4 regions of the Streptomyces sp. NPDC050121 genome follow, and region 1 is predicted to be linked to each of the others. Evidence: riboswitches for the same ligand, from Rfam matches in the RefSeq annotation. Region 1 holds a riboswitch; each other region holds the start of a gene.

What was found. A riboswitch is a leader RNA that binds a small molecule or an ion and turns the genes downstream of it on or off. The one in region 1 is predicted to bind cyclic di-AMP.
Region 2: it holds a riboswitch for cyclic di-AMP, as region 1 does, so the genes downstream of both, ACIBTS_RS31960 (transglycosylase family protein) here and ACIBTS_RS47465 (M23 family metallopeptidase) in region 1, are expected to answer to the same signal.
Region 3: it holds a riboswitch for cyclic di-AMP, as region 1 does, so the genes downstream of both, ACIBTS_RS02880 (peptidoglycan DD-metalloendopeptidase family protein) here and ACIBTS_RS47465 (M23 family metallopeptidase) in region 1, are expected to answer to the same signal.
Region 4: it holds a riboswitch for cyclic di-AMP, as region 1 does, so the genes downstream of both, ACIBTS_RS28905 (M23 family metallopeptidase) here and ACIBTS_RS47465 (M23 family metallopeptidase) in region 1, are expected to answer to the same signal.

Annotation. Positions count from the first base shown of each region.
Region 1 covers NZ_JBITJV010000071.1:12,149-19,089, forward strand. Annotated here, with positions in the region: gene ACIBTS_RS47455 (PrsW family glutamic-type intramembrane protease) at 1-354, shown strand, start outside; gene ACIBTS_RS47460 (aldo/keto reductase) at 358-1,302, opposite strand; gene ACIBTS_RS47465 (M23 family metallopeptidase) at 1,499-2,536, opposite strand; cyclic di-AMP (ydaO/yuaA leader) riboswitch at 2,544-2,712, opposite strand; tRNA gene ACIBTS_RS47470 (tRNA-Met) at 3,033-3,106, opposite strand; gene ACIBTS_RS47475 (dihydrofolate reductase family protein) at 3,190-4,317, opposite strand; gene ACIBTS_RS47480 (MarR family winged helix-turn-helix transcriptional regulator) at 4,419-5,012, shown strand; gene ribA (GTP cyclohydrolase II) at 5,141-5,782, shown strand; gene ACIBTS_RS47490 (NUDIX domain-containing protein) at 5,816-6,484, opposite strand; gene ACIBTS_RS47495 (DUF4406 domain-containing protein) at 6,481-6,858, opposite strand; gene ACIBTS_RS47500 (DeoR/GlpR family DNA-binding transcription regulator) at 6,875-6,941, opposite strand, start outside.
Region 2 covers NZ_JBITJV010000025.1:98,829-105,769, forward strand. Annotated here, with positions in the region: gene ACIBTS_RS31950 (cytochrome P450) at 1-1,078, shown strand, start outside; gene ACIBTS_RS31955 (transglycosylase family protein) at 1,302-2,399, shown strand; cyclic di-AMP (ydaO/yuaA leader) riboswitch at 2,604-2,774, shown strand; gene ACIBTS_RS31960 (transglycosylase family protein) at 2,778-3,473, shown strand; gene eno (phosphopyruvate hydratase) at 3,998-5,287, shown strand; gene ACIBTS_RS31970 (septum formation initiator family protein) at 5,431-5,907, shown strand; gene ACIBTS_RS31975 (DUF501 domain-containing protein) at 5,934-6,560, shown strand; gene ACIBTS_RS31980 (Ppx/GppA phosphatase family protein) at 6,557-6,941, shown strand, end outside.
Region 3 covers NZ_JBITJV010000002.1:101,246-108,186, reverse strand. Annotated here, with positions in the region: gene ACIBTS_RS02885 (alpha-galactosidase) at 1-2,052, shown strand, start outside; cyclic di-AMP (ydaO/yuaA leader) riboswitch at 2,357-2,514, shown strand; gene ACIBTS_RS02880 (peptidoglycan DD-metalloendopeptidase family protein) at 2,519-3,424, shown strand; gene ACIBTS_RS02875 (GDSL-type esterase/lipase family protein) at 3,707-4,783, shown strand; gene ACIBTS_RS02870 (DUF6250 domain-containing protein) at 4,978-5,685, shown strand; gene ACIBTS_RS02865 (SGNH/GDSL hydrolase family protein) at 5,812-6,597, shown strand; gene ACIBTS_RS02860 (SIMPL domain-containing protein) at 6,754-6,941, shown strand, end outside.
Region 4 covers NZ_JBITJV010000021.1:124,458-131,398, forward strand. Annotated here, with positions in the region: gene ACIBTS_RS28890 (DNA topoisomerase (ATP-hydrolyzing) subunit A) at 1-1,219, opposite strand, end outside; gene ACIBTS_RS28895 (pitrilysin family protein) at 1,490-2,839, shown strand; gene ACIBTS_RS28900 (M16 family metallopeptidase) at 2,836-4,224, shown strand; cyclic di-AMP (ydaO/yuaA leader) riboswitch at 4,447-4,612, shown strand; gene ACIBTS_RS28905 (M23 family metallopeptidase) at 4,627-5,370, shown strand; gene ACIBTS_RS28910 (GntR family transcriptional regulator) at 5,559-6,254, shown strand; gene ACIBTS_RS28915 (HPr family phosphocarrier protein) at 6,381-6,662, opposite strand; gene ACIBTS_RS28920 (GNAT family N-acetyltransferase) at 6,840-6,941, shown strand, end outside.

The DNA.
Region 1 (6,941 bases):
GACTTCGTCGTACGGGAGCGGGAGTTGCTGAACGAACTGTGGCGGCGCAAGGACATCGCCCGGCCCGCGCTGGACCACGCCGCCCGGATGACGGCCCCGCCGGTCCGGGTGACCGCGCCGCCCTGGCCGGTGTACGGGGTGTACGGGTACGGCCAGGGGCCGGCCCAGGGATACGGGCCGGGTCACCCCGCCGGGTACGGGTATCCGGCGGGGCAGGTGTACGGGCACGGCTACGGGTATCCGGCGGGGCAGGTGTACGGGCACGGGCACGGGTATCCGGCGGGGCAGGTGTACGGGCACGGCTACGGGTATCCCGCACAGCCGTACCCGGCTGCCAACCCCTACCAGTCGTAAGGATCAGGCCGAGGCCTGGGTCAGCCTGCTGACCTCCGCGTCCGTCAGTTCCAGCTCCGCCACTTCCAGCAGCGCCGGCAGTTGCTCGACCGTCCGCGCGGAGGCGATCGGCGCGGCCACCGTGGGCTGCGCCGCGAGCCACGCCAGCGCGACCGTGGCGACCTGTGTGTCGTGGGCCTGTGCGATCTCGTCCAGGGCGGTGAGCACCTTCCGGCCCCGCTCCGTGTCGAGATGCTTGGCGGCACCGGCGGCGCGGGCGCTCTCCACCGTCGTACCGGGCCGGTACTTGCCGGTGAGGAAGCCGGAGGCCAGCGCGTAGTACGGGACGGCGGCGAGGCCGAAGCGCTCGGCGAGGTCCTGGAGGCCACCCTCGTAGGTGTCACGGGAGACCAGGTTGTAGTGGGGCTGGAGGGCGACGTACCGGGCCAGGCCCTCGCGGTCGGAGAACTCCAGGGACTCCTGGAGGCGTTCGGGGGAGATGTTGGAGGCGGCGATGTGGCGGACCTTGCCGGCCTTCACCAGTCCGTCGAGCGCGCCGACTATCTCCTCGACGGGCACCTCGGTCTTGTCGAAGTGCGTGTAGTAGAGGTCGATGTGGTCGGTGCCGAGGCGGCGCAGGGAGGCGTCGGCGGCGGCCTTGATATTGGCCGCGGTCAGGCCGGGGAACTCGGGGTGCTGGCTGACCTTGGTGGCGATGACCACGTCGTCGCGGTTGCCGCGCTGCTTCACCCAGTTGCCGATGATGGTCTCGGACTCACCGCCCGAGTTGCCCTCGACCCACGCCGAGTAGGAGTCGGCGGTGTCGAGGAAGTTGCCGCCGGCGGCCGCGTAGGCGTCGAGGACGGCGAAGGAGGCCGTCTCGTCGGCGGTCCAGCCGAAGACGTTGCCGCCGAGGGAGAGCGGGAAGACCTCGAGGCCGGAGGAGCCGAGCTTGCGAAGAGAAGTCATGCTTCACATCAACGGGCGCGGGCGGCACACCCATTCCCTGGGCAACACGAAGAACGTGTGAACAGCACACGTGGACGGAGCACGGGAACACCCCCGAGGGGGACCCTCAGGGGTGTTCCCGGGTACTACGGGTCTCACAGGCCTTACGGGTCTTACGGGTCTTACGGGTCTGACAGGTGTTCCCCGGAGGGGCGGCTCAGGGGTTGAGGCCCTTGCTGCGCAGCCAGGCCATCGGGTCGACGCCGTCGGAGTTGCCGTTCGGGTGGACCTCGAGGTGGAGGTGGGGCCCGGTCACGTTGCCCGTCGCGCCCACGCGGCCGATCACGTCACCGGTGCCGACCTTCTGGCCGACACTGACGCTGATCGAGGACTGGTGGCAGAACCAGAGTTCGGTGCCGTCGTCCAGCGTCAGGATGGTGCGGTAGCCGTAGGAACCGGCCCAGCCCGCCTCCGTGACGGTGCCGCTGTGGACGGCCTTGATGAGCGTGCCGGTGGGAGCGGCGAAGTCCAGGCCCGTGTGGTAGCCGGAGGACCACATGGAGCCGGCCTGACCGAAGGTCGAGGTGATCGTGTACGAGGAGGTCGGCAGCGTGTACTGCTTGGCGAGCTCGGCCAGGCGCGCGGCCTCGGCCTTCTCGGCGGCCTCCGCGGCGGCCTTCGCCTTTGCGGCGTCGGCCTTGGCCTTCGCGTCCTTCTCGGCCTTGGCGACGGCGTCGCTCGCGGCCTTGGCCGCGGCGGCCTCGGCGGCGGCCTGGGCCTTGGTCTCGATCTGGGTCTGCTGCGACTCGGCCTGCGCCATGATCCGGCTGCGCAGGGCCTCACCGGCGTCGGAGACGCTCTGGCTGCTGTCGTCGGCGGTGCTCTCGGAGCCGAAGGTCGCCAGGGCCGGCGCGGCGTCCTGGGCGGGCTCGTCGTCGGAGATGAGCGAGCCGACGTTCGGCAGGTCCGGCAGGGAGATGGAGACGGGGGCCTTGCCGGTGTTGGCGCTGGCCATGCCGCCCGCGCTGACGGCGGCTATGACGCCGACGCCGAGGACGGTGGAGCTGCGGGCGAACCCGCCGCCGCGCTGCTTGGCGACGCGGTGCTTGCCGCGTACCGGGCGAATGGACTCCGCGGTGGGGTTCCACTCCTCCCAGGGGCCCTCGTCGGTGCGGTAGTCGCCGTAGCCGAAGGTCTCGGTGGACCGCTGGGCGGGCACGAACGGGGCTTCTGGGGCAGGCCGGTTGGACGCCACGCGGGCGTACTCCTTTCCTTCCGTCGCCTACCGGGTTAGCTGACGGGTTCGGAGCGGGAAGGTCTCCTACGCGCGTATACCTGCCGTGGACTCCGCGAGTTCACGGTGGCTTCCGTGCGATTCACCCCAAGGTGGTGGTTCCCCGGTTCCCTTACGGGATTCGGCACATGCGCACGGAGCCGACTCTTGTGACGGCTGGGACGACCGCGCTGCGTTATCGAACGTTAATAGACCTGGGGGCCGGTTTCCAAGCACTTCTACTTGATCAACAACATTTTCGGCCTGGGACTTTCGCCCCATGACCGGCGAAAAACGGGCGAGTTGACGGAAGAGGCGTCCGAAAAGACGGCGTACGCACAGTAACCAACCGGCCACATGTCCAGGTCACGCACTGAGGGGTCCCTGATGTGCGCTGAAGCATCCCGGATGCGCGCCGAATTGCCCCGGACAACACCGAGGGCCGGAACCCTTTCGGATTCCGGCCCTCGGCCTTCAGTAGCGGGGACAGGATTTGAACCTGCGACCTCTGGGTTATGAGCCCAGCGAGCTACCGAGCTGCTCCACCCCGCGTCGTTGTGACTCCAGTCTACGCTACTTCCGGGGCGTGAAACACCACGGTTTACCGCCGCCCCCGATGCCCCGCCCCCGCCGCCTCATTCCAGGTGCCGGTTCGGGGTCTTCGCCCGCGCCTCGAACTCCGGGAGGACGAGGACGTCGACGCCCGCGGCCGTCAGGAGCCCGGTTCCGTCCGCCTCCGTCACGAAGGTGTCGGGCTCGCGCCAGGCGGTGACCACCCGGCGCACGCCCGCGTCGAGGATGAGGCGGGCGCAGGGGGAGGGGCGGGAGGAGCGACGGGCGCAGGGTTCGAGGCTGCTGTACACGGTGGCCGTGGGCAGCCGCGGGTCGGCGGGGTCGAGCTTCGCGAGGGCCGCCTCCTCGGCGTGCACGACCGGGTCGCCGGCCTCGCGGGAGTGGCCGCGGGCCAGTTCCGTACCGTCGGCGGCCACGATCACCGCGCCGACACTGAAGGCGGTCCGCGACGGCGGACACTGCGCCGCGAGCTCGCAGGCGAGGGCCAGCCAGTGGCGGTCGGCCGCGGCGGGGAGCGGTCCGGCGCCGGGGGCGGTGGGCTGGTAGCGGTTCAGTACGACGTCCTCGATGCGCCGCGTCTCGACCAGGCGCAGCCGTCCGCCCTGGTAGCCGCCCGGCCCGAAGAGGCGGGGCGCGTCCGGGTCGCCCACGAAGAGCGGGGCGACGACGAGCTGGAGTTCGTCGGCGAGGCCCTGCTGGAGCAGCTGGGTGTGCACGGTGCCGCCACCCTCGACCATGAGACGCCGCACACCCCGCACATCGTGCAGGTGTTCGAGGAGGCGGCGCCAGTCCAGTTCGGGGCCGAGCGGGACGACGTCCGCGGCGATCCCGAGGGCGCGGGCGCGCTCGGCGCCCTTGTCCGTCGTACACACGACCTTCTCGTCGCCCGTGTGCCAGAAGTTCGCCGCGGGATCGAGCTCGCCGGAGCCGCTGACCGTGACCTTGAGGGGGTACGGCGGTCGGCCCTCGGCGACGCGGGCGGCGCGCCGCTCCGGGGAGTTCACGAGGAGCCGGGGGTTGTCCGCGCGGATGGTGCCGGCGCCGATGAGGATGGCGTCGACGGAGGCCCGTACCTCGTCGACGCGGTCGAAGTCGGCGGGGCTGGACAGGAGCAGGCGCTCGGGGGTGGTGTCGTCCAGGTAGCCGTCGAGGGAGACGGCGGCGGACAGCAGGACGTACGGGTACGGCATCGACGCGCTCCCCGGTGGCGTGGGTGGAGGTGGGTGAGAGGTGGGTGACGTGGGTTGACGTGGACTCTTGGTTCAAGTTTGAAACAAACTACACTGGTCGCATGACGACTCGCTGGCTCACCCCCGAGGAGCAACGCGCCTGGCGCGCCTACGTCGCCGGGTACCTCCTCGTCGAGGACGCGATCGACCGGCAGCTCCAGCAGGAGGCCGGCATGCCTCACCTGTACTACTCCATCCTCGCCAACCTCTCCGACACACCGGAGCGGCGCCTGCGGATGACCGAGCTCGCGGAGCAGCTGAAGATCACCCGCAGCAGGCTGACGTATGCGGTGACCCGTCTGGAGAAGGACGGGCTACTGCGTCGCGAGGACTGCATCTGGGACAAGCGCGGGAGTGTCGCGGTCCTCACGGACGAGGGCATGGCGGTCCTGGAGAGGACGGCGCCCGGACATGTCGACACCGTCCGCGCCTCCCTCTTCGCCCGCCTCACCCCTGAACAGGTGGGACAGCTGGAGGAGATCTTCACCCAGGTCGTACGGGGGTTCCAGGGGGACGACAGCAACGAGGTCGCGCCCGAGGACCTTCCGTGGCGCCGACGGTCGTCGCCGTGCTCCGGAAGCGCCGGGGCCTCGGAGGGCGCAGGTTCGGAGGGCGCCGGGGCCTCGGAGGGCGCCGGGGCCTCCGGGACCTCATGAGGCGCATCACAATTCGGTTGCTTCAAATTTCAAGCATGAGGTAGGGTCTCGATTCGTCGGAACTGCTTCAAATCTGAAGCAGAAGCCGGCCGTGTGCCACTGTTCACCACCGGACCCGGGAGACCCGCATGCCCGACACCCCCGCCGCCACCCAGCGCGCCCGCGTCCGGGTACCGCTTCGCTTCCACGACGGCTACTCCGTCAACACCGAACTGGTCACCTTCCACGGCCTCGCCGACGGCCAGGAGCACGTCGCCGTCGTCCTCGGCGAGCCGGCACCCGGCACCACCCCGCTGGTCCGGCTGCACTCCGAGTGCCTGACCGGCGACGTCTTCGGCTCCGCGCGGTGCGACTGCGGGCCGCAGCTGCGCGAGGCGGTGGAGCGCATAGCCGCGACGGGCGGCGTCCTGCTCTACCTGCGCCAGGAGGGCCGCGGCATCGGCCTCTACAACAAGCTCGACGCGTACGCCCTCCAGGACCAGGGCCTGGACACCTACGAGGCGAACGCCGCGCTCGGCCTGCCCGAGGACGGCCGCGACTACACGGCCGCCGCCCAGATGCTGCGCGCCCTCGGCATCACGAGCCTGGACCTCCTGTCCAACAACCCCGACAAGGCCGACCAGCTGCGGGAACTGGGCATCGACGTCCAGGACCGGGTCCCGACGGGCGTCTTCACGACCCCGCACAACGTCCGCTACCTGCGCGCGAAGGTCCTGCAGACCCAGCACACGCTGCCGCTGGGGGACCTCACGGGGCTGAACGTCGGCTGACGGCTGATTCCGGGGCCGATCCCGGACCGGGCGTCAGCGCCCCCTCTCGGGCCCGAACGGGCCGTCCAGCGCTGCCCATTGGAGCAGCATGATGGTCTTCGCGTCCGCGATCGCGCCCGTGCGGACGAGGTCGAGGGCCTCGGCGAAGGGGAGTTCGACGACGGTGATGTCCTCGCCCTCGGCCGCCACGCCCGCCGTGTCGACGCCGGGGGCGGAGGCGTCGTAGGGGGCGGCGAAGAAGCTGAGCCGCTCCGTGACGGAGCCGGGGCTCATGAACGCGTCGAACACGTGCTCTATGTCCGGCACCGCGCGTCCCGTCTCCTCCGCGGCCTCACGACGGATCGCCTCCTGCGGGTCGTCGCCGTCCAGGAGCCCGGCGGCGGTCTCCAGCAGCATGCCGTCGGGGTGTCCGTTGACGTACGCGGGCAGCCGGAACTGACGGGTCAGCAGGACGGTGCGCCGGTCGGGGTCGTAGAGCAGGATCGTCGCGCCGTCGCCCCGGTCGTAGGTCTCGCGCTGCTCGCGGCTGACGTGGCCGTCGCTGTGCCGGTAGTCGAAGGTGGTGCGGCGCAGGACGGACCAGTCGCAGGCGAGGACCTCGACGTCGAGGATGCGGACCCGGTCGTTGCCGGTGAGGTCACGTCCCTGACGGTCGAGTCCGGTACGGCCCCGGGGGTCGGGGGTGTCGATGCCGGCGGTCATACGGGGCTCCCTGCGGGGGTCGGGACGTCGGCGAGGCCGGCGTAGATCTGCTTGCCCCGGGCGCGGGCCCGCTCGACCATGCGGTCGGCGCCCTGCGAGGGGCCGCCGATGCGCAGCACCGCGTCGCAGCGGTCCAACAGGCGTTCGGCGACGGGGTGGAAGAGCTCGTCGAAGAGCGGGTCGCCGGGGGCGGCGCCGCCCGCCGCCTCCAGCAGGGGCAGCGCGAGCGCCTCTCCGGTGACGGGCAGGTGCCCGGCGCGGAACAGCGCGAGGGCGACCTCGTTCATGGCCCGCACGTTGTCCGCGAGTTTGGCGGGGTCGTCACCGGTACCCGAACGGTACGGCCCGGCGACCAGGATCATCAGCGGCGTCATATACGTCTACGTCTCCTCAGCTGAGGCGGGTCTCGACGCCGGCCTCGCGCAGGGCGTCCAGGGTCTGGGGGCCGCCGGGGTGG
Region 2 (6,941 bases), on a different contig from region 1:
CGAGCCCGCCCACGCCAAGGGCAAGACCGGCATTCCCGGTGAGCGCAAGGCCGAGCTGATGACGCATCTGCTCAACATCGACCCGCCGGACCACACCCGGCTGCGACGGCTCGTCAGCAAGGCGTTCACGCCGCGCCGGGTCGCCGAGTTCGCGCCCCGCGTCCAGGAGTTGACGGACCGGCTGATCGACGGGTTCACCGCCCGGGGAGAGGCGGACCTCATCCACGACTTCGCCTTCCCCCTCCCCATCTACGCCATCTGCGACCTGCTGGGCGTTCCCCGCGAGGACCAGGACGACTTCCGCGACTGGGCGGGGATGATGATCCGGCACGGCGGCGGGCCCCGCGGCGGGGTCGCGCGGTCGGTGAAGAAGATGCGCGGCTACCTGCTGGAGCTGATCCACCGCAAGCGCGCCGAGCTCCCCGCCGACCCGGCCCCCGGCGAGGACCTCATCTCGGGCCTGATCCGCGCCTCCGACCACGGTGAGCACCTCACCGAGAACGAGGCCGCGGCCATGGCCTTCATCCTTCTCTTCGCCGGCTTCGAGACCACCGTCAACCTGATCGGCAACGGCCTCCACGCCCTGCTTTCCCACCCGGAGCAGCGGGCGCGGTTGCAGGCATCCCTCGCGTCCGGGCAGCGGGACCTGCTGGAGACCGGCGTGGAGGAACTCCTGCGCTACGACGGTCCCGTGGAGCTCGCCACCTGGCGGTTCGCGACCGAGCCACTCAGCATCGGCGGGCAGGACATCGCGCCCGGCGACCCCGTGCTCGTCGTCCTGGCGGCCGCCGACCGCGACCCGGCCCGCTTCACGGACCCCGACACGCTCGATCTCTCCCGCCGTGACAACCAGCATCTCGGCTACGGCCACGGCATCCACTACTGCCTGGGGGCCCCGCTGGCCCGGCTGGAGGGACAGACGGCGCTGGCCACGCTCCTGACCCGGCTGCCCGACCTTCGACCGGCCGTGGATCCGGCGGACTTGAGGTGGCGTGGCGGGCTCATCATGCGGGGCCTGCGGACCTTGCCGGTGGAGTTCACGCCTGTGCACGGCGAGGGCAATCCGACCGCACTCTGAGCGCACTCTGGGCGCACTCTGGGCGCATTCCTGATCGCACGTCAGCCGGAGTGTGACCATTCGGGGAAGTGAAGGTGAGCGATCCTCAAGTCTGTGATCTTCACGTGATCTGCGCGGCATTAACTTGTGACAAGTGATCGTCTGCCGATACGTTCACTCGTCAGCGCGACGCGTCAGTCTCACCCGCCGCGCTGGTACTGCTGTCCAGAGAAAGGCCCCTCGCATGCTCTCCGGGAACGGTCGACACCGTCGCCCCCGCCAGGCCCCGGCGCTGCTCGTCGCGGCCGGAGTGACGGGCTCCGCCATCGCCATCCCGCTGCTCGCCGCCTCGGGCGCGAGTGCCGCCGACGGCACGGTGTGGGACAAGGTGGCGCAGTGCGAGACCGGCGGCTCGTGGAGCGCCGACAAGGGCGACGGCGAGTACGGCGGCCTGAGTCTCACCCAGAAGCAGTGGGAGACGTACGGGGGGCTCGACTATGCGACGCGCCCCGACCTGGCCAGCCGCAACCAGCAGATCGCGGTGGCGCAGAAACTGCTCGCGGCCGAGAACATCGGCGCCTGGGGCACCTGTGGGCTGACCTCCGGGCTCACCCGGGCGAACGGCGCGCTGAACGTGGACACCGGCGTGGCGGACGACTCGTCCGACTCGTCGGCCTCCTCCGGATTGTCCGACCTGTCCAGGGGGCTGTCGGGGTCGTCGGGATCGTCCGGCTCCACGGGTTCCTCGAACTCTTCGGGCAGCGGTGACGGTTCGACCGGTTCGACTGGTTCCTCCGGCTCGTCCGGCTCGTCTGGGTCGTCTGACTCGTCCGGCAATTCATCGAGTTCACCCTCCGCGTCGCCTTCGTCCCCTTCGTCCCCCTCGTCCTCTTCCTCCACCGGTGCGGGCGGCTCCACCGGCGCCGGCGCGTCCGACGGCTCCGGCGGCCAGGGTGACGCGCAGGCGACCGGCGGCTCACCCGCCGGGGCCCCGGAAGCGGACGATCCGGACAAGTCGGTCCAGGATGCGGGCTCTTGGAGCCTCGTCGACACCGGCTCCCTCGGCTCGGGCCGACACCGCGGCGCCACCGCCGAGGAGAACACGACCAAGAGCGCCGCCGCCGACCGTGCCGCCGCCGTCGACGGCGCCACGACCGCCTCCGCCGGCCGGCACGCCGCGGCCACCTACGTCGTCCAGGAGGGCGACTCGCTCGCCTCCATCGCCGACTCCCTTGGCCTCGACGGCGGATGGCGCGCCCTCTATGCCGAGAACAAGGGCCTCATCGGCGCCGACCCGAGCGACATCGTCCCCGGTCAGACCCTCGACACAGGGGTTGAATAGGGCGCAAAACCCAAGAAAAACAGCGGGAGTTCACGTCATACTTCGCGCCGAATGTCCGGTTTGGTGAAAGTGTGGGATGAGTCTCAGAAGCCCTGATCGTCTTTGAAATTCCGCGGATCGCGTGTCTACGGTCGTCCCGCTCGGCAACCCGAGCCCCGGCCGTCGCAACGCCGAATCCTGCCAGTGGCAGCCCGGGAACAGTCGTCGCGTCAAGCGCCGTAGGCAGGAGCGGGGGACCCAAGGTAAGCGCCGCACCGGGCAGTTGACCGGAGCGGCTTGGGGTGAAGCCGCGCCTCGTGAAAGCGAGAGCGTGGCCGGGCAACTCAACCGGCCCGAACCCGACAGCTCACCTCGCAGGCGTCGGTGAGGGGATCCACCATGCTGTTTTCGGGCAAGGGCAAGCACCGTCGTCCGTCCAAGGCCACCCGCGTCGCCGCGCTGGCCGGCGTCACCGGCGTCGCCATCGCCGCCCCGCTGATGGCGGCAGGCAACGCCTCCGCCGCCACCGCCTCCGAGTGGGACGCGGTCGCCCAGTGCGAGTCCGGCGGCAACTGGTCCATCAACACCGGCAACGGCTACTACGGCGGCCTGCAGTTCTCCGCCTCCACCTGGGCCGCCTACGGCGGTACGCAGTACGCCGCGCAGGCCAACCAGGCCTCCAAGTCGCAGCAGATCGCCGTCGCCGAGAAGGTCCTCGCCTCCCAGGGCAAGGGCGCCTGGCCGGTCTGCGGCACGGGCCTGTCCGGCGCCGCCTACAACGGCAGCAGCTCCTCCGGCTCGTCGAGCAGCACCGGCGGCTCCGGCTCCAGCAGCGCCGGCACCCGCTCGACCGGGAACCAGAGCGCCTCCCGCTCCACCGACCGCCCGGCCGCCTCCAAGACGGTCACCACGCCGACCGGCAAGAAGGTCAAGAAGGGCGACGGCGAGTACAAGGTCGTCAAGGGCGACACCCTCAGCTCCATAGCCGAGAAGCACAAGGTCAAGGGCGGCTGGCAGAAGCTGTTCCAGCTGAACAAGGACATCGTCGCGGACGCCGACCTCATCTACCCGGGTCAGCAGCTGCACCTGAAGTGATCCCCGGCTCCCAGAGCGGACCCAGAGAAGCCACAGCACCCTCACATCCGAGGTCGGCACACTGAAGACCTCGTGAGGGTCACCCCCCGTCCCCACGGGCTCCCCGCTCCGGTGCGTGTTCCCCCGTACGCACCGGAGCGGGGTTTCTCTTTGCCCGCTCGCCTCGCCCTCGTTCGCCGCGCCCTCGTTCGCCTCGCCCCCGTTCGGCTCGCTGCCGCTCGGCTCGCCCCTGTTCGGCTCGCTGCCGTTCGCCTCGCCCCTGTTCGGCTCGCTGCCGTTCGCCTCGCCCCTGTTCGGCTCGCTGCCGCTCGGCTCGCTGCCCTCTCTCCCCGCCGCCCGTTTGCCTCGCGCGCTTTCTTCGCCTGTTTGTCACCCGCTCTTTGTTCCGAGCGGGAACAATGTGTACGGTCAGTTCGTCCACAGGGCGGTCGGTCGGCTGCCGACGCCCGTCGGGCGGTTAGGCTCTAGTCGCAAGGCCCACGGGCCCCGCACTCTCAGCGTCACATCCCAAGAAGGAGATGCTCGTGCCGTCCATCGACGTCGTCGTAGCCCGGGAAATCCTCGACTCGCGAGGGAACCCCACCGTCGAGGTCGAGGTCGGCCTCGACGACGGCAGCACCGGTCGTGCCGCCGTCCCGTCCGGCGCCTCCACCGGCGCCTTCGAGGCCATCGAGCTGCGCGACGGTGACCCGAACCGCTACCAGGGCAAGGGTGTCGAGAAGGCCGTCCTCGCCGTCATCGAGCAGATCGGCCCGGAGCTCGTCGGCTACGACGCCACCGAGCAGCGTCTGATCGACCAGGCCATGTTCGACCTGGACGCCACCGACAACAAGGGCTCGCTCGGCGCCAACGCCATCCTCGGCGTCTCCCTCGCCGTCGCCCACGCCGCCTCCGAGGCCAGCGACCTCCCGCTCTTCCGCTACCTGGGCGGCCCCAACGCGCACCTGCTGCCGGTGCCGATGATGAACATCCTGAACGGCGGCTCGCACGCCGACTCCAATGTGGACATCCAGGAGTTCATGATCGCCCCGATCGGCGCGGAGTCCTTCTCCGAGGCCCTGCGCTGGGGCACCGAGGTCTACCACACCCTCAAGAAGGTGCTGAAGGCCAAGGGCCTGTCCACCGGCCTCGGCGACGAGGGCGGCTTCGCCCCGAACCTCGGCTCCAACCGCGAGGCCCTCGACCTCATCCTCGAGGCCATCAAGGAAGCCGGTTACGCGCCGGGCGAGCAGATCGCGCTCGCGCTCGACGTCGCCGCGTCCGAGTTCTACAAGGACGGCGTGTACGAGTTCGAGGGCAAGTCCCGCTCGGCCGCGGAGATGACCGAGTACTACGAGGAGCTCGTGGCGGCCTACCCGCTCGTCTCCATCGAGGACCCGCTGTTCGAGGACGACTGGGCCGGCTGGAAGGTCCTCACCGACAAGCTCGGCGACAAGGTCCAGATCGTCGGCGACGACCTGTTCGTCACCAACCCCGAGCGTCTCGCCCGCGGCATCGAGGAGGGCGCCGCGAACGCCCTGCTCGTCAAGGTGAACCAGATCGGCTCGCTCACCGAGACGCTGGACGCCGTCGAGCTGGCCCAGCGCAGCGGCTTCAAGTGCATGATGTCGCACCGCTCCGGCGAGACCGAGGACGTCACCATCGCCGACCTCGCCGTCGCCACCAACTGCGGCCAGATCAAGACCGGCGCCCCGGCCCGCTCCGAGCGCGTCGCCAAGTACAACCAGCTGCTGCGCATCGAGGAGATCCTCGACGACGCCGCGGTGTACGCGGGCCGCTCGGCCTTCCCCCGGTTTCGCTCCGCGAACCAGTAGGCACAGCGCTCCGCGAACTGACAAGCACAGCAAGGGCTGACCCTTACGGGGTCAAGCCTTAGCCAGTCGTACGTACGTCCCCGTACTCGGTCCCGTACCGTGTGCGGGGACGTACGCACATGGGAGACGGGAGGCGGGGGAACATGGCCGCGAAGGACCGGGACCGGTTCTCCACCGCGACGAGGATCAAGCTGCTCGGGGAGCAGACCGCGGCCCGCGTCTACCGCTCCCAGACCAAACGCCAGGCCCGCCGCTCCCGCCTCACCGGCCGCGCCGCGCTGCTCGCCCTCGTCCTGTGCACGCTGATCGTCGCCCTGGCCTACCCCATGCGCCAGTACGTCTCCCAGCGCGCCGAGATCGCCGACCTGGAGCGCGAGAAGCAGCAGGCCGGCGAACGCGTCGAGCAGCTGCGCGACCTCAAGGCGCGCTGGCAGGACGACGCGTACGCCGAGCAGCAGATCCGGCAGCGCCTGCACTATGTGCTGCCGGGGGAGACCGGCTACATCGTGATCGACCCGGACGCGGCCAAGCAGTCCCGCGCCGACCTCGGGGCGGCCGACCGCCCCTGGTACACGAACGTCTGGGACGGCGTCGACAAGTCGGACGCCGCCGACCACTGAACCGACAGAGAGACAACCCCGGAAGTATGGAAACTCCCCCGCCGACCACCCCGCGCACCGAGCCCACCGACGCGGATGTAGAGGCCTTCAAGCAGCAGCTCGGACGCCCGCCGCGCGGCCTGCGCGCGATCGCGCATCGCTGCCCGTGCGGTCAGCCGGACGTCGTCGAGACGGCCCCCCGCCTGCCCGACGGCACCCCCTTCCCGACGCTGTACTACCTGACGTGCCCGAAGGCCAACTCGGCGATCGGCACGCTCGAGGCGAACGGCGTGATGAAGGAGATGACGGAGCGGCTGCAGGCCGACCCGGAGCTGGCCGCCTCCTACCGTGCCGCGCACGAGGACTACATCCGGCGCCGGGACGAGATCGAGGAGCTGAGGAACTTCCCCAGCGCGGGCGGCATGCCGGACCGGGTGAAGTGCCTGCACGTCCTCGTGGCGCACTCCCTGGCGGCCGGCCCGGGCGTGAACCCGCTCGGCGACGAGGCCCTGGCGATGCTTCCGCAGTGGTGGCGCAAGGGGGCCTGTGTGACGCCCTCCGGGCCGCAGACCGGCGAGGGATGGCAGGTGGACGTCTCCGAGGACGGCGCGGGCCACTTCGCCTTCAGGCCCGTCGACCAGGACGCGAAGCCGGGCGAGGGGGACGCGCAGTGAGCCGTGTCGCCGCCGTCGACTGCGGTACGAACTCGATCCGTCTCCTCGTCGCCGACGCCGACCCGGTCACGGGTGAACTGGTCGAGCTGGACCGCCGGATGACGATCGTCCGTCTCGGCCAGGGCGTCGACCGCACCGGCCGGCTCGCGCCCGAGGCGCTGGAGCGGACCTTCGCCGCCTGCCGCGAGTACGCGGCCGTCATCAAGGAACTGGGCGCGCAGCGGGTGCGCTTCGTCGCCACCTCCGCCTCCCGGGACGCCGAGAACCGCGACGAGTTCGTGCGCGGTGTGCTGGACATCCTGGGCGTCGAGCCCGAGGTCGTCACCGGCGACCAGGAGGCCGAGTTCTCCTTCACCGGCGCGACGAAGGAGCTGGCGGGCC
Region 3 (6,941 bases), on a different contig from region 1:
CGTACCTGGCTCCTTTCGGGGCCCACGAGCAGCTACGCCCTCCACCTCACCGAGGCCGACGAGCTGATCCACCTGCACTGGGGCCCGGGCATCGCGCTCGCGGACGCCGAGGCACTCGCCGCGCTGCCGCCGTCGGAGCGCGGGGCGTCCTTCGAGGGCCCGCTCGACGGCCGCGAGGAGTACCCGGTCGAGGGCGGCCCCCGCTTCGTCCGGCCCGCCCTGTCCGTGCGCACCGACGAGCGGCGCGGCACCGAGTGGACCTTCGAGGCGTACGAGGCCGACGGCGACGGGCTGCGGCTGCGCTTCCGGGACGGCGGGCTCGCCGTCACCCTGCACTACCGGATGCGAGGAGATGTCGTCGAGCGCTGGACGACCCTGCGCAACGAGGGCGAGCGGCCGCTGGAGCTGCTGCGCGCCGACTCCGCTGTCTGGACCCTGCCCGAGCGCGAGGGCTGGCGGCTGTCGCAGCTGCACGGCCGCTGGGCCGCGGAGTCCCGGCTCACCGTCTCCCCCCTCACCTACGGTGAGAAGGTCATCGGCAGCCGCCGCGGCCACACGGGGCACCAGCATCTGCCCTGGGTGGCCCTGGACACCGACGCGACCGAGGAACGCGGCGAGGTCTACGGCTGCGCCCTCGGCTGGTCGGGCTCCTGGCGGATCGCCGTCGCCCAGCTCCCCGACGCCCGCGTGCAGATCACCGGCGGCGCTGGCTACGACGACTCGGGCCTGCTGTGCCTCGCGACAGGGGAGTCCTTCACCACGCCCGTCTTCGCCGGTCTGTGGAGCGACGCCGGGTTCGGCGGCGCGAGCCGCACCTGGCACGCCTACCAGCGGGCGCACGTGATCCCGGACGCCGAAGGGGACCGGCCGGTGCTCTTCAACTCCTGGGAGGCCACCTACTTCGACATCTCCGAGGAGCAGCAGGCGACCCTCGCCCGGCGCGCCGCGGCGATCGGCGTCGAGCTGTTCGTCGTCGACGACGGCTGGTTCGGGGCGCGCACCGGCGACCACGCCGGGCTCGGTGACTGGCGGCCCAACCCCGACCGCTTCCCGAAGGGGCTCAAGCCGCTCGCCGACTATGTGCACGCCCTCGGTATGCAGTTCGGCATCTGGGTCGAGCCCGAGATGGTCAACCCCGACAGCGAGCTGTACCGGGCGCACCCCGACTGGGTGCAGTTCCAAACGGGACGAAAGCGGACGGAGTTCCGCAATCAGCTAGTACTGAACCTCGCGCGCGAGGACGTCCAGGAGTACCTCTGGGAACAGCTCGACGCCCTCCTGTCCAGCGCCCCCGTCGACTACGTGAAGTGGGACTTCAACCGCTGCTTCACCGACGCCGGTTGGCCGGACGATCCCTACCCGCAGCGCCTCTGGGTGGACCATGTGCGGGCCCTCTACGGCCTGCTGGACCGGTTGCGGGCCGCCCACCCGGGCGTCGCCTTCGAGTCCTGCTCGGGCGGCGGCGGACGCATCGACCTCGGGATCATGAGCCGCACCGACCAGGTGTGGACCTCCGACAACACCGACCCCCTCGACCGGCTCGACATCCAGCACGGCTTCAGTCAGATCCACCCCGCCCGGGTCATGGCCGCCTGGGTCACGGACAGCCCGAATGCCCAGCTCAACGGCCGGGTCAGCTCGCTGCGCTTCCGGTTCGTCAGCGCCATGGCCGGGGTGCTCGGCGTCGGCGGGGACCTCTCCGAATGGAGCGAGGAGGAGCTGGCCGAGGCGCGGGAGTGGGTGAACCTCTACAAGGACATCCGGCCTCTTGTGCAGCACGGCGACCTCTACCGGCTGCGGCCGCCGGCCGGCGGCCTGAGCGCCGTCCAGTACGTGCGTGGCGACGAGGCGGTCGTCCTCGCCTGGCTTCAGGCGCAGCGGTTCGGCGAGCCCGTTCCGGCGCTTCGACTGCGCGGGCTCGACCCGACAGCGCCTTACGAATGCCGCGAAACGGGCGAAGTGCACCGAGGGGCCGTGCTGCTGCACCGTGGGCTGCGGACCGGACTGCGGGGCGACCTTGATGCGACGGTTATCCGACTGCGCCGCATCTGAGGGTTATGTCCGAATTGGGGCCTTAATTCCAACTCGCTGCGGAGTAAGGAAACCTGGGGAAGTCTCACGTGAGCAGCGTCATATTCGTGACCGTACGTCGCGCGTCATGCTCACGTAATTTGCATGCCTTTCAAGGGGGTTTGACGAAAAGCGGGCCTATTGATTGACGGAGCGTGACCGGGAATTCGCACAGCGGATCAAGAGAAATGCGTTGTCCGTGCAACCTCTGCTTGTCCCTGTGCGTCCTGGTCGCTTACGTTCCACACCAATCCGGACGGACGCCTAATCCTGCCGCCGCCCGGTGTCCGCACACTCACCCGTACCCGGCAGGAGCGGGGGACCCACAGGCAGAACCGCCTGTTCCGGTCCCGGAACAGGCTTGGGGTAAAGCCGCGCCTCGGCGCGGCCGGACATCTCCAGTCCGCACCCGACAGCTCACCTCGCAGGCGCCGGAGAGGAATTCGTCATGCCCGCGAAGGGTAAGCACCGCCGTCCCAAGTCCCAGCGCTTCACCCGTTCCATCGCCGTCGTCGGAACCGGCGGCGCCGCGCTCGCCCTTCCGCTCATAGGCGCCACCGGCGCCCACGCCGCCCCCGTGCAATCGGCCTCCCAGTCCGTCGCGCAGACGGTCGCGCAGTCTGTTTCGGAAAAGGCCGTGCAATCCGTTCCGGTGGCGCAGAAGAAGGCCGCCGCCACGGGCACCCGGACCTACACCGTGCGGTCCGGCGACTACCTCTCGAAGATCGCCGACGAGCAGAACGTCAGCGGCGGCTGGCAGAAGCTGTACCAGGACAACCGTGCGGCCATCGGCGGCGACCCGTCGCTGATCCACCCCGGCCTGAAGCTCTCGATCGGCAAGAAGGCCACGACCGGCGGCACCAAGTCGTCGTCGGGTTCGTCCTCTTCGTCCGCCTCGACGAAGTCGCCCACCCAGGCCGCCGAGAAGACCACCAGCACCTCCAGCGGTTACACCCTGCCGGTGGCCGGCGCGACCATCGGAACCGGTTACCACGTGGCCGGCAGCATGTGGTCCAGCGGCTACCACACCGGCGTCGACTTCGTCGTCCCGACCGGCACCTCCCTCAAGGCCGTGGGCGCGGGCACCGTCGTCTCCGCGGGCTGGGGCGGCGCGTACGGCAACCAGGTCGTCATCAAGCTCGCCGACGGCTACTACGCCCAGTACGCTCACCTCTCGCAGCTCTCCGTCTCGGCCGGCCAGACCGTGACCGAGGGCCAGCAGATCGGCCTGTCCGGTGCGACCGGCAACGTGACCGGCCCGCACCTGCACTTCGAGATCCGTACCACGCCGGACTACGGCTCGGACGTGGACCCGGTCGCCTACCTCCGCTCGCACGGTGTCGCCGTCGGCTGACCCCGCCGACGACCGCACGCCACCCGCCTGACCGCGCCTGACCACGCTTGGCGCGCCACACGCCTGACACGCCTGACACGCAGCCGAAGGCCGGACCCCGATCCCCGGGTCCGGCCTTCGGTGTTCCCGCATGCCGGTCCCGCCGACGGGCCTTGCGTGTTCGTGATCGTTTCGTTGCGGTCGGGTGGCAGCCCCTTTCGTCCCCTCGACAGGCGGGTCAGGGTGGGGCCACAGTGATCCCCGTCAGGGAGCAAGCGCTTTCTGCCGTTCTTCGGAGGTCCCGTGTCCGGCGCCGACCGACGCACCGTCATCAACCGGTTCCTGAGCACTGCGGCGGCCGTGGCGCTCCTGGCCGGCGTCGCACCGTCCGCCTCGGCCGCGTCCGGCGGCACGGACCTCGTCCGTCCCGGCGACCGGCGACTCGTCTACGAGGGGCACTGGGGCTGTACCGCCGAGGCCGCGATCACCGTCAACTCCGGTTCCCGGCTGCGGTTCCGGTTCGCGGGCGGCGCCGTCCACGCCCTGTTCGACGTCTCGTCGGTCACCGTGCCCGCACAGGCGTACGTGTCGGTCGACGGAGGCCCGAAAAAGCTGCACGCCGTCGACCGCGCCGATCTCGCGATCACGGCGACCGGGCGGGGCCCGCACACGGTGCAGCTGTCCGTGAAAGACGTCCACTCGCGGGCCGGCCGGTGGACGCCCCCGCTGGAGACCGGAGTCGTCCTGACCGGACTCAAGGGCCGTCTCCTCGGTCAACCTCCCGTCAGAGCACGTGAGTTGGCGTTCTACGGCGACTCGATCACCCAGGGTGTGATGGCGCTCTGTGAGGTCAACACCTCCGACTGCGCCGACGGGACGGCCGCGTACCCGACCCTCGTCGCCGACGCCCTGCACGCCTCGCTCACCCAGGTCGGGTTCGGGCGGCAGGGTGTGCTCCAGACCGGCAACGGGGGAGTGCCGACCGCCGGTGACGCGTCCGGCTGGAACTTCGCGGGCTCCCCGGCGCGCCCGGACCGCGACGCCGACGTGATCGTCGTCAACCAGGGCACCAACGACGCCGCCTACGGCTCGACCGAGCTCCGTGCCGCCTACCACGCCTACCTGGAGCGTCTTCGGTCGGCCGCCCCGCACCCCCGCATCCTCGCCCTGCGTCCCTTCGACGGGTCGCACGCCGCCGACATCGCCGCGGTGGTCGCCGAACTCGCCGATTCCCGCACGGAGTTCGTCGACACGACCGGCTGGCTCTCGGCGGCAGACGGCGACTTCCACGGTGCCGTCCACCCGAGTGCCCAAGGTCACCGCAAGGCGGCCGACCGCCTCGTCGCCCTCATCGGAAACCCCGCGCAGGGTCGCCAGTGAACGCCACCCGCCGCCGAAGAGCCGCCGCCGTCACCGTCGCCCGCCTGCGCACGCTCGCCCAGAACCCCGCGTACCGCGCGGGCCGGGTGCGGCTACCCGCAGTCCACGTACCCCGACCACCACCCCGGCGCCGAGACCCGCCGGGTGCCCAGGCCGTCCCTCACCCACCCCGCCCACTGAAGGAGCCGCTTCCCGTGTCGACCACGCGCAGAGCATTCGGAGCCCTCGCCGCCGGCGCCGCCCTGGCCGCCCTCGCCCCCGCGGGCGCCGCGAGCGCCACACCCCGTCACCGCCGGCTGATCGCCCACGACGACTTCCGCCACGGTCTGCGCAAGTGGGCCGTGGAACTGGAGAAGGGCGGAACCGTCACCGCCTCCCGCGGCGCCCTGGAGGTCGATGTACCCGCCGGGGCCACGATCTGGTTCAGGCGGCCGCTCGAAGGACCGTACGTCCTCGAATACGTCGCCACGCCCGTCTCCGCGGGCGGGGTCAACGACCGCGTGTCCGACCTCAACAACTTCTGGAACGCCGTCGACGTCCGTTCCCCGGACGACCTCTTCGCCACCCCGCGCGGCGGCGCCCTGGCCGAGTACGACTACCTCAAGACGTACTACGCCGGTTACGGCGCCAACACCAACACCACCACCCGGCTGCGCCGCTACGTCGGCGAGGCCGGGGTGCGCCCGCTGATCTACGACTACGCCGAGCCGCTGCTCGTGGCGAACGAGCCGAACCATGTGCGCATCGTCTCCGACGGCTCGGCCGTGCGCTGGTGGAACAACGGACGGCTCGTCTTCGACTACACCGACCTGGAGCCGTACACCGCAGGGCACTTCGCGTTCCGGACCACCTGGAGCCACTTCCGCATCAACGACTTCCGGGTGTGGTCCCTTATTCCCTGATTGGCCAACTCTTTAGCAGTGGCTTATCTCACCGACCGTCAACCCCTTCCTACGGTCGCGTAAGTCACATTCGAAGGTGAATCATGAACTGCTGTGGCAGACGATTCGAAGAATGACAACAGATCAGTGATCGGGTCGTACGTGGCGGTGGGGGACAGCTTCACCGAGGGCGTCGGCGACCCCGGCCCCGACGGGGCGTTCGTCGGCTGGGCCGACCGGTTCGCGGTGCTTCTCGCGGACCTGCGGCCCGAAGGCGATTTCAACTACACCAACCTCGCGGTCCGCGGAAAGCTGCTCGACCAGATCGTGGAGGACCAACTCCCCAGGGCGGTGCGGCTCGCCCCGGACCTGGTCTCCTTCTGTGCGGGCGGCAACGACATCCTTCGTCCCGGCACCGACCCGGACGAGGTCGCAGAGCGCTTCGAGCGCGCGATCGCGTCCCTGACCGCCGCAGCCGGCACGGTCATGGTGACCACCGGCTTCGACACCCGTGGCGTTCCTTTGCTCAAGCACCTGCGCGGCAAGATCGCCACCTACAACGGGCATGTCCGTGCCGTCGCCGACCGGTACGGCTGCCCGGTGCTCGACCTGTGGTCCCTGAAGTCCGTGCAGGACCGCAGGGCCTGGGACGGCGACCGGCTCCACCTCTCCCCGGAGGGGCACACGCGCGTGGCGCTGCGCGCGGGGCAGGCCCTCGGCCTCCAGGTACCGGCCGACCCGGAACAGGCCTGGCCGCCGCTCCCGCCGCGCGGCACCCTCGACGTGCGGCGCGACGACGTCCACTGGGCGCGCGAGTATCTGGTGCCGTGGATCGGGCGCCGGTTGCGCGGGGAGTCCTCCGGCGACCACGTGACCGCCAAGGGCACGCTGTCGCCGGACGACATCAGGATGCGGATCGCGGCCGTGGCCTGAGTGGGCCCGAGGGGGCCTGAGCGGGCGCCCACCGGGGGCCGGCTCCACCAGTGAGGTGAGCGCACGGGAGTGGTGCGCGGGCGGCGGCAGATACGGGTGCTGGGATGACCGCACCCGTACCTGCCCCCGCCCGACACCTCCAAGGACCGGTCCCGCATGCCCCTTCCCCGTACGCCCCTCGCCGCGGCTCTCGTCTCCCTGCTCGCCCTGGGCATCCCGGTACTCGCCGCGCCCACCGCCGCCTCGGCCGTCCGGCTCGCACCGGCCGTCCGGCTCGCACCGGCCAGCCCCGCCACCGTCACGGTGAGCGGGGAGGGCAGCGCGAGCGCGGCGCCCGACCTCGC
Region 4 (6,941 bases), on a different contig from region 1:
GGATGACCTCGTCGATGTCGACGAGGGCGGTGAGCAGGCCCTCCACCAGGTGCAGCCGGTCACGGCGCTTGCCGCGGCGGAACTCGCTGCGCCGCCGCACGACGTTGAACCGGTGGTCGAGGTAGACCTCCAGGAGTTCCTTGAGGCCGAGCGTGAGCGGCTGGCCGTCGACCAGCGCCACGTTGTTGATGCCGAAGGACTCCTCCATCGGCGTCAGCTTGTAGAGCTGCTCCAGCACCGCCTCCGGCACGAAGCCGTTCTTGATCTCGATGACCAGACGCAGGCCGTGCGCGCGGTCGGTGAGGTCCTTGACGTCGGCGATGCCCTGGATCTTCTTCGAGCCGACCAGGTCCTTGATCTTGGCGATGACCTTCTCGGGGCCGACGGTGAAGGGCAGTTCGGTGATGACCAGGCCCTTGCGGCGGGCCGTCACCGTCTCCACCGAGACCGTGGCGCGGATCTTGAAGGTGCCGCGACCGCTCTCGTAGGCGTCCCGGATGCCGGAGAGGCCGACGATCCGGCCGCCGGTGGGCAGGTCGGGGCCCGGGACGTACTTCATCAGGGCGTCCAGGTCGGCGCCCGGGTAGCGGATCAGGTGGCGGGCGGCCGCGATGACCTCGCCCAGATTGTGCGGCGGCATGTTCGTGGCCATGCCGACGGCGATCCCGGAGGCGCCGTTGACCAGCAGGTTCGGGAACGCGGCGGGCAGCGCCACCGGCTCCTGCTCCTGGCCGTCGTAGTTCGGCGCGAAATCGACCGTGTCCTCGTCGATCGACTCGGTCATCAGGCTCGTCGCCTCGGCCTGGCGGCACTCGGTGTACCGCATGGCGGCCGGCGGGTCGTCGTTGCCCAGCGAGCCGAAGTTGCCGTGGCCGTCGACCAGCGGCACGCGCATGGAGAACGGCTGGGCCATGCGCACCAGGGCGTCGTAGATCGACGCGTCGCCGTGCGGGTGCAGCTTGCCCATGACCTCGCCGACGACCCGGGCGCACTTGACGTAACCGCGCTCGGGGCGCAGGCCCATCTCGTTCATCTGGTAGACGATGCGGCGATGCACCGGCTTCAGGCCGTCGCGGGCGTCCGGCAGGGCGCGGGAGTAGATGACCGAGTACGCGTACTCGAGGAAGGAGCCCTGCATCTCGTCGACGACGTCGATGTCGAGGATCCGCTCCTCGTACGAGTCGTCGGGCGGCGGGGTCTTCGTGCTGCGGCGGGCCATCGCTGCCGGCTCCTTGCTGGGGCGTGTGACGGGATCTGACGCGGACCATTGTGGACCGTGCCACTGACAGCGCGGGCGAGGACCCGGCGTCGGCCGTCGGGCCCCGCACGCAGAGGCACCTCCTCCACGGCTGTCCGCAGGCTACGCGATCTCGCTCTCGGCGTATGTCCCCGGGAACTTCGCCGACCGTCCACACGCTTGCATACAGTGGCAGGACCGGCAGGAAAACCGCGGTTTCGACGACCGCGTCCGCGATCGGAAGGGACGTACATGCCCATGGGTCACACGGCCACAGCCCAGGCAGGCTCCGGGGGCCTGACAGCGACCGAGCACCGCCTGGCCAACGGCCTGCGCGTGGTGCTCTCGGAGGACCACCTGACCCCCGTCGCGGCGGTGTGCCTCTGGTACGACGTCGGTTCACGACACGAAGTCAAGGGTCGCACCGGCCTTGCTCACCTTTTCGAGCACCTGATGTTCCAGGGCTCCGGACAGGTCAAGGGCAACGGCCACTTCGAGCTGGTCCAGGGAGCGGGTGGCTCGCTCAACGGCACCACCAGCTTCGAGCGCACCAACTACTTCGAGACCATGCCCGCCCACCAGCTGGAGCTCGCCCTCTGGCTGGAGGCCGACCGCATGGGCTCGCTGCTCGCGGCGCTCGACGACGAGTCGATGGAGAACCAGCGCGACGTCGTCAAGAACGAGCGCCGCCAGCGCTACGACAACGTCCCCTACGGCACGGCCTTCGAGAAGCTGACGGCTCTCGCCTACCCGGACGGCCACCCCTACCACCACACGCCGATCGGTTCGATGGCCGACCTGGACGCGGCGACCCTGGAGGACGCGCGCGCGTTCTTCCGGACGTACTACGCGCCCAACAACGCGGTCCTGTCCGTGGTCGGCGACATCGACCCCGAGGAGACCCTCGCCTGGGTCGAGAAGTACTTCGGCTCCATCCCCGGCCACGACGGCAAGCCCGAGCCCCGCGACGGCTCGCTGCCCGACGTCATCGGCGAGCAGTTGCGCGAGATCGTCGAGGAGGAGGTGCCGGCCCGCGCCCTGATGGCCGCCTACCGCCTGCCCGAGGACGGCACGCGCGCGTGCGACGCCGTCGACCTGGCGCTCACCATCCTGGGCGGCGGCGAGTCCTCCCGCCTGTACAACCGGCTCGTGCGCCGCGACCGTACGGCTGTGGCGGCCGGCTTCGGCCTGCTGCGGCTCGCCGGCGCGCCCTCCCTGGGCTGGCTGGACGTGAAGACGTCCGGTGACGTCGAGGTGCCCGTCATCGAGACCGCCATCGACGAGGAGCTCGCCCGGTTCGCCGAGGAGGGCCCCACGGCCGAGGAAATGGAGCGCGCCCAGGCCCAGTTGGAGCGCGAGTGGCTCGACCGGCTCGGCACGGTCGCCGGCCGCGCCGACGAACTGTGCCGCTACGCCGTCCTGTTCGGCGACCCGCAGCTCGCCCTGACCGCCGTCCAGCGGGTGCTGGACGTGACGTCCGAGGAGGTGCAGGAGGTCGCCAAGGCCCGCCTGCGCCCCGACAACCGCGCGGTGCTCGTCTACGAGCCGACCGCCGCCGAAGCCCCCGCCGACCAGGACGAGAACGAGGAGGCGGCCCGGTGACCGAGCTCGCCACGATGGACTTCCACCCCCAGCCCGCGGCGGGCGAGGCCAAGCCGTGGGCGTTCCCGGCGCCCGACCGCGCAGCGCTGGCCAACGGCCTGACCGTGCTGCACTGCCATCGCCCCGGCCAGCAGGTCGTCGCCGTCGAGATCCTCCTCGACGCGCCCCTGGACGCCGAACCGGCCGGCCTCGACGGCGTCGCCACGATCATGGCGCGCGCCTTCTCCGAGGGCACCGACAAGCACTCCGCCGAGGAGTTCGCCGCCGAACTGGAGCGCTGCGGCGCCACCCTGGACGCGCACGCCGACCACCCCGGCGTCCGCCTCAGCCTCGAAGTGCCGGCCTCGCGCCTGCCCAAGGGCCTCGGTCTGCTCGCCGACGCCCTCAGGGCGCCCGCGTTCGCCGACAGCGAGGTCGAGCGTCTCGTCCGCAACCGCCTGGACGAGATCCCGCACGAGCTCGCCAACCCCTCGCGGCGCGCCGCCAAGGAGCTCTCCAGGGAGCTGTTCCCGGCCACCGCGCGCATGTCGCGCCCGCGCCAGGGCACCGTGGAGACGGTCGAGAAGATCGACTCCGCCGCCGTGCGCGCGTTCTACGAGAGGCATGTGCGCCCCGCAACGGCCACCGCCGTGGTCGTCGGCGACCTCACCGGCGTGGACCTGGACGCCCTCCTCGGCGACACCCTGGGCGCCTGGACGGGCTCCTCGGCCCAGCCGCGGCCGGTGCCGCCGGTCACCGCCGACGACACCGGCAGGGTCGTCATCGTGGACCGCCCCGGCGCCGTCCAGACGCAGCTGCTGATCGGCCGGATCGGCGCCGACCGGCACGACCGCGTGTGGCCCGCGCAGGTGCTCGGCACGTACTGCCTCGGCGGCACCCTCACCTCCCGCCTGGACCGCGTCCTGCGCGAGGAGAAGGGCTACACCTACGGTGTTCGCGCCTTCGGGCAGGTCCTGCGGTCCGCGCCGGACGGCTCTGGCGCCGCGATGCTCGCCATCAGCGGCTCCGTGGACACCCCGAACACCGGTCCCGCCCTGGAGGACCTCTGGAAGGTGCTGCGCACCCTCGCCGAGGGCGGCCTGACCGACGCCGAGCGTGACGTCGCCGTGCAGAACCTGGTCGGGGTGGCGCCGCTGAAGTTCGAGACCGCCGCGGCCGTCGCGGGCACGCTGGCCGACCAGGTCGAGCAGCACCTGCCCGACGACTACCAGGCGACGCTGTACCAGCAGCTCGCCGCGACCGGCACCGTGGAGGCCACCGCGGCGGCCGTGAACGCCTTCCCGGTGGACCGGCTGGTGACCGTCCTGGTCGGTGACGCGGCCCGGATCAAGGAGCCGGTGGAGGCCCTCGGCATCGGCGCGGTGAAGGTCGTGTCCGCCGAGTAGGCGGACCGGCGGGCGCGGTGGCCGCGCCAACGGCACGCGCACGCAGGGGCCCTGGCCGACGGAAACGTCATCAGGGCCTCTGCGTGTCCGAATTGAGGCGGAGGTTGCCTGTCTGCCCTGTGGCATGCGCTACAAAAACCGGGATTCGTTTGAGGATTGAAACCCGTCCCGCTTAGCTTCGTCCGGGCTGTTCGTCAGGCAGTGCGCCGCAGCCGCGGCAGCGGACAGTCATCGCCGAGTCCCCGTACGGCGCGAGCCAGGGGAGCCGGGGACCCACGTGAAGTCCCTGGGGTGAATCGGACGCCCGCGCGAGCCGCGAGGGGGTCCGTAGGAGACCTTCCTGCTCCGAACCCGTCAGCTAACCCGGTAGGCGAGAGGGAAGGAAAGGACACCCCCCACTTCATGGCGTTCACCTGCGCCACCGGGAAGCACCGTCGGCCCAGCCGGATGCAGCGCACCACCGCGCGCGCCGCGGGCGTCGCGGCGCTCACCACCACCGGTGTCATGGCCACCGTCGCCTCCGCCCCGGCCTTCGCCGCCGAGCCCACCCCCGAGCAGACCGGGCTGATCCCCGTCGTCACCGCCGGCGAGGCCGTCGCCGACCAGATCGACGACCAGGTCGCCGTGCAGAAGAAGGCCGCCTACGAGCAGGCCGCACGTGAGGCGGCCGCCAAGAAGGCCGTCGAGGAGCGCGAGGCACGCGTGCGTGCCGCCCGTGAGGCCGAGCGCAAGCGGCTCAACGCCTTCGTGCTGCCGATCACGGGTTCCTACGTCTCCACCGGCTACCACGCCAGCAGTTCGCTGTGGTCCTCCGGCAGTCACACCGGCATCGACTTCCACGCCGCGACCGGCACCACGGTGCACGCGGTCGGCCTGGGCACCGTCGTCGAGGCCGGCTGGGGCGGGTCGTACGGCAACCAGGTGGTCATCAAGATGAACGACGGCACGTACACCCAGTACGGGCACCTGTCGTCCATCGGCGTCTCGGTGGGCCAGCAGGTCACTCCCGGCCAGCAGATCGGCCTGTCCGGCGCGACCGGCAACGTCACCGGTCCGCATCTGCACTTCGAGGCCCGCACCACGGCGGAGTACGGCTCGGACATCGACCCGGTCGCCTACCTCCGCCAGCACGGTGTGAACGTCTGACGGCGCACGGCGACAGATCGTCCAGCCCCGGCCCTCCCGGCCGGGGCTTTCGCCGTTTTCGATGCCCTGCTGTCCAAAAAATATCCATGGATTCCGGCCCGCCATCGGAAATTCCCGCTCATTGCAATAGAGTCACGGAACACACGTCAATCGTCGACGTTTCACGGGGATTAAGGCGGAGGTCCGTCATGCGTATTCCGGCGCACTCGGTGTGCACGGCCGTCCGGGACGACATCGTCTCGGGTGTCTACGAGCGCGGCAGCCGCCTCACCGAGGAACTCCTCGCCCGCCGCTACGGCGTTTCCCGCGTCCCCGTCCGGGAGGCGCTGCGCACGCTGGAGGCCGAGGGCTTCGTCGTGACGCGGCGGCACGCGGGCGCGTGCGTCGCGGAGCCGACCGAGCAGGAGGCCGCGGACGTGCTGGAGATGCGCATGCTCCTGGAGCCGCTCGGCGCCGCCCGGGCCGCCCAGCGGCGCACGGAGGCCCATCTGAAGGTGCTGCGCGGCCTCGTCCGGCTGGGCCAGGAGCGGGCCAGGAGGGGCAGCAGCGAGGATCTGCGCTCCCTGGGCGGCTGGTTCCACGAGACGCTCGCCCAGTCCTCCGGAAGCCATGCCCTGACGTCGATGCTCACCCAGCTGCGCCACAAGATCGCCTGGATGTACGCGGTGGAGGCGCCGGCCAACCCGGTGGAGTCCTGGGCCGAGCACGGGGCGATCGTGGACGCGGTGGCGCGCGGCGACCATGAGCGCGCGCGGGCGATCACGGCGCTGCACACCGAGCGCACGACGGCCGCGCACCGACTGCGCTTTTCCGGCGGACCGGAGCGCATCGACCGTGTGAGGACTTCGCAACCTCCCGTAAACATGACAAGCGTGCGGCATTAACACGAGAGCCGTATACAAAGAGGAGATAATTCGCGGGGGATTATTTCTGCTGCCCGCGGACGGGAAATGCGAAGGGCTCGCCCGATAATTCGGACGAGCCCCGCAACCTCAATTACCAGGGGTTGATCAGACGGTCTCGGGGAGTTCCTCGAGACCCTCGGCGACCAGCTTCGCGAGACGGTCGAGAGCGACGTCCGCCCCCTCGGCCTCGGAGGCGAGGACGATCTCCTCGCCGCCCTGGGCGCCCAGGCCGAGCACGGCCAGCATGGAGGCCGCGTTGACGGGGTTGCCGTCGGCCTTGGCGATCGTCACCGGGATACCTGCGGCCGTGGCGGCCCGGACGAAGATGGAAGCGGGGCGGGCGTGAAGGCCCTCGGCCCAGCCGACGTTGACGCGGCGCTCAGCCATGTGATGCTGCCCTTCAGGTTCAGGTTGTCTAGACCAGTGTTCCACACGTGAAGCGTGTGAGGGACGGGTCCTCGACGACCCGTCCCGCGCGGTCGCCGGATCGCGGCCTCGATCCGGCATCCGTCCTCCACAGACTGCCTCGCGCCGTTGTCGGACGCGAGCCGTACTCTGGGCCCCATGCAGAGCGCGTCGGACCGGCACGAGTACCCCGCCCACTGGGAGGCCGACGTGGTGCTGCGCGACGGCGGCACCGCACGCATCCGCCCCATCACCGTCGAT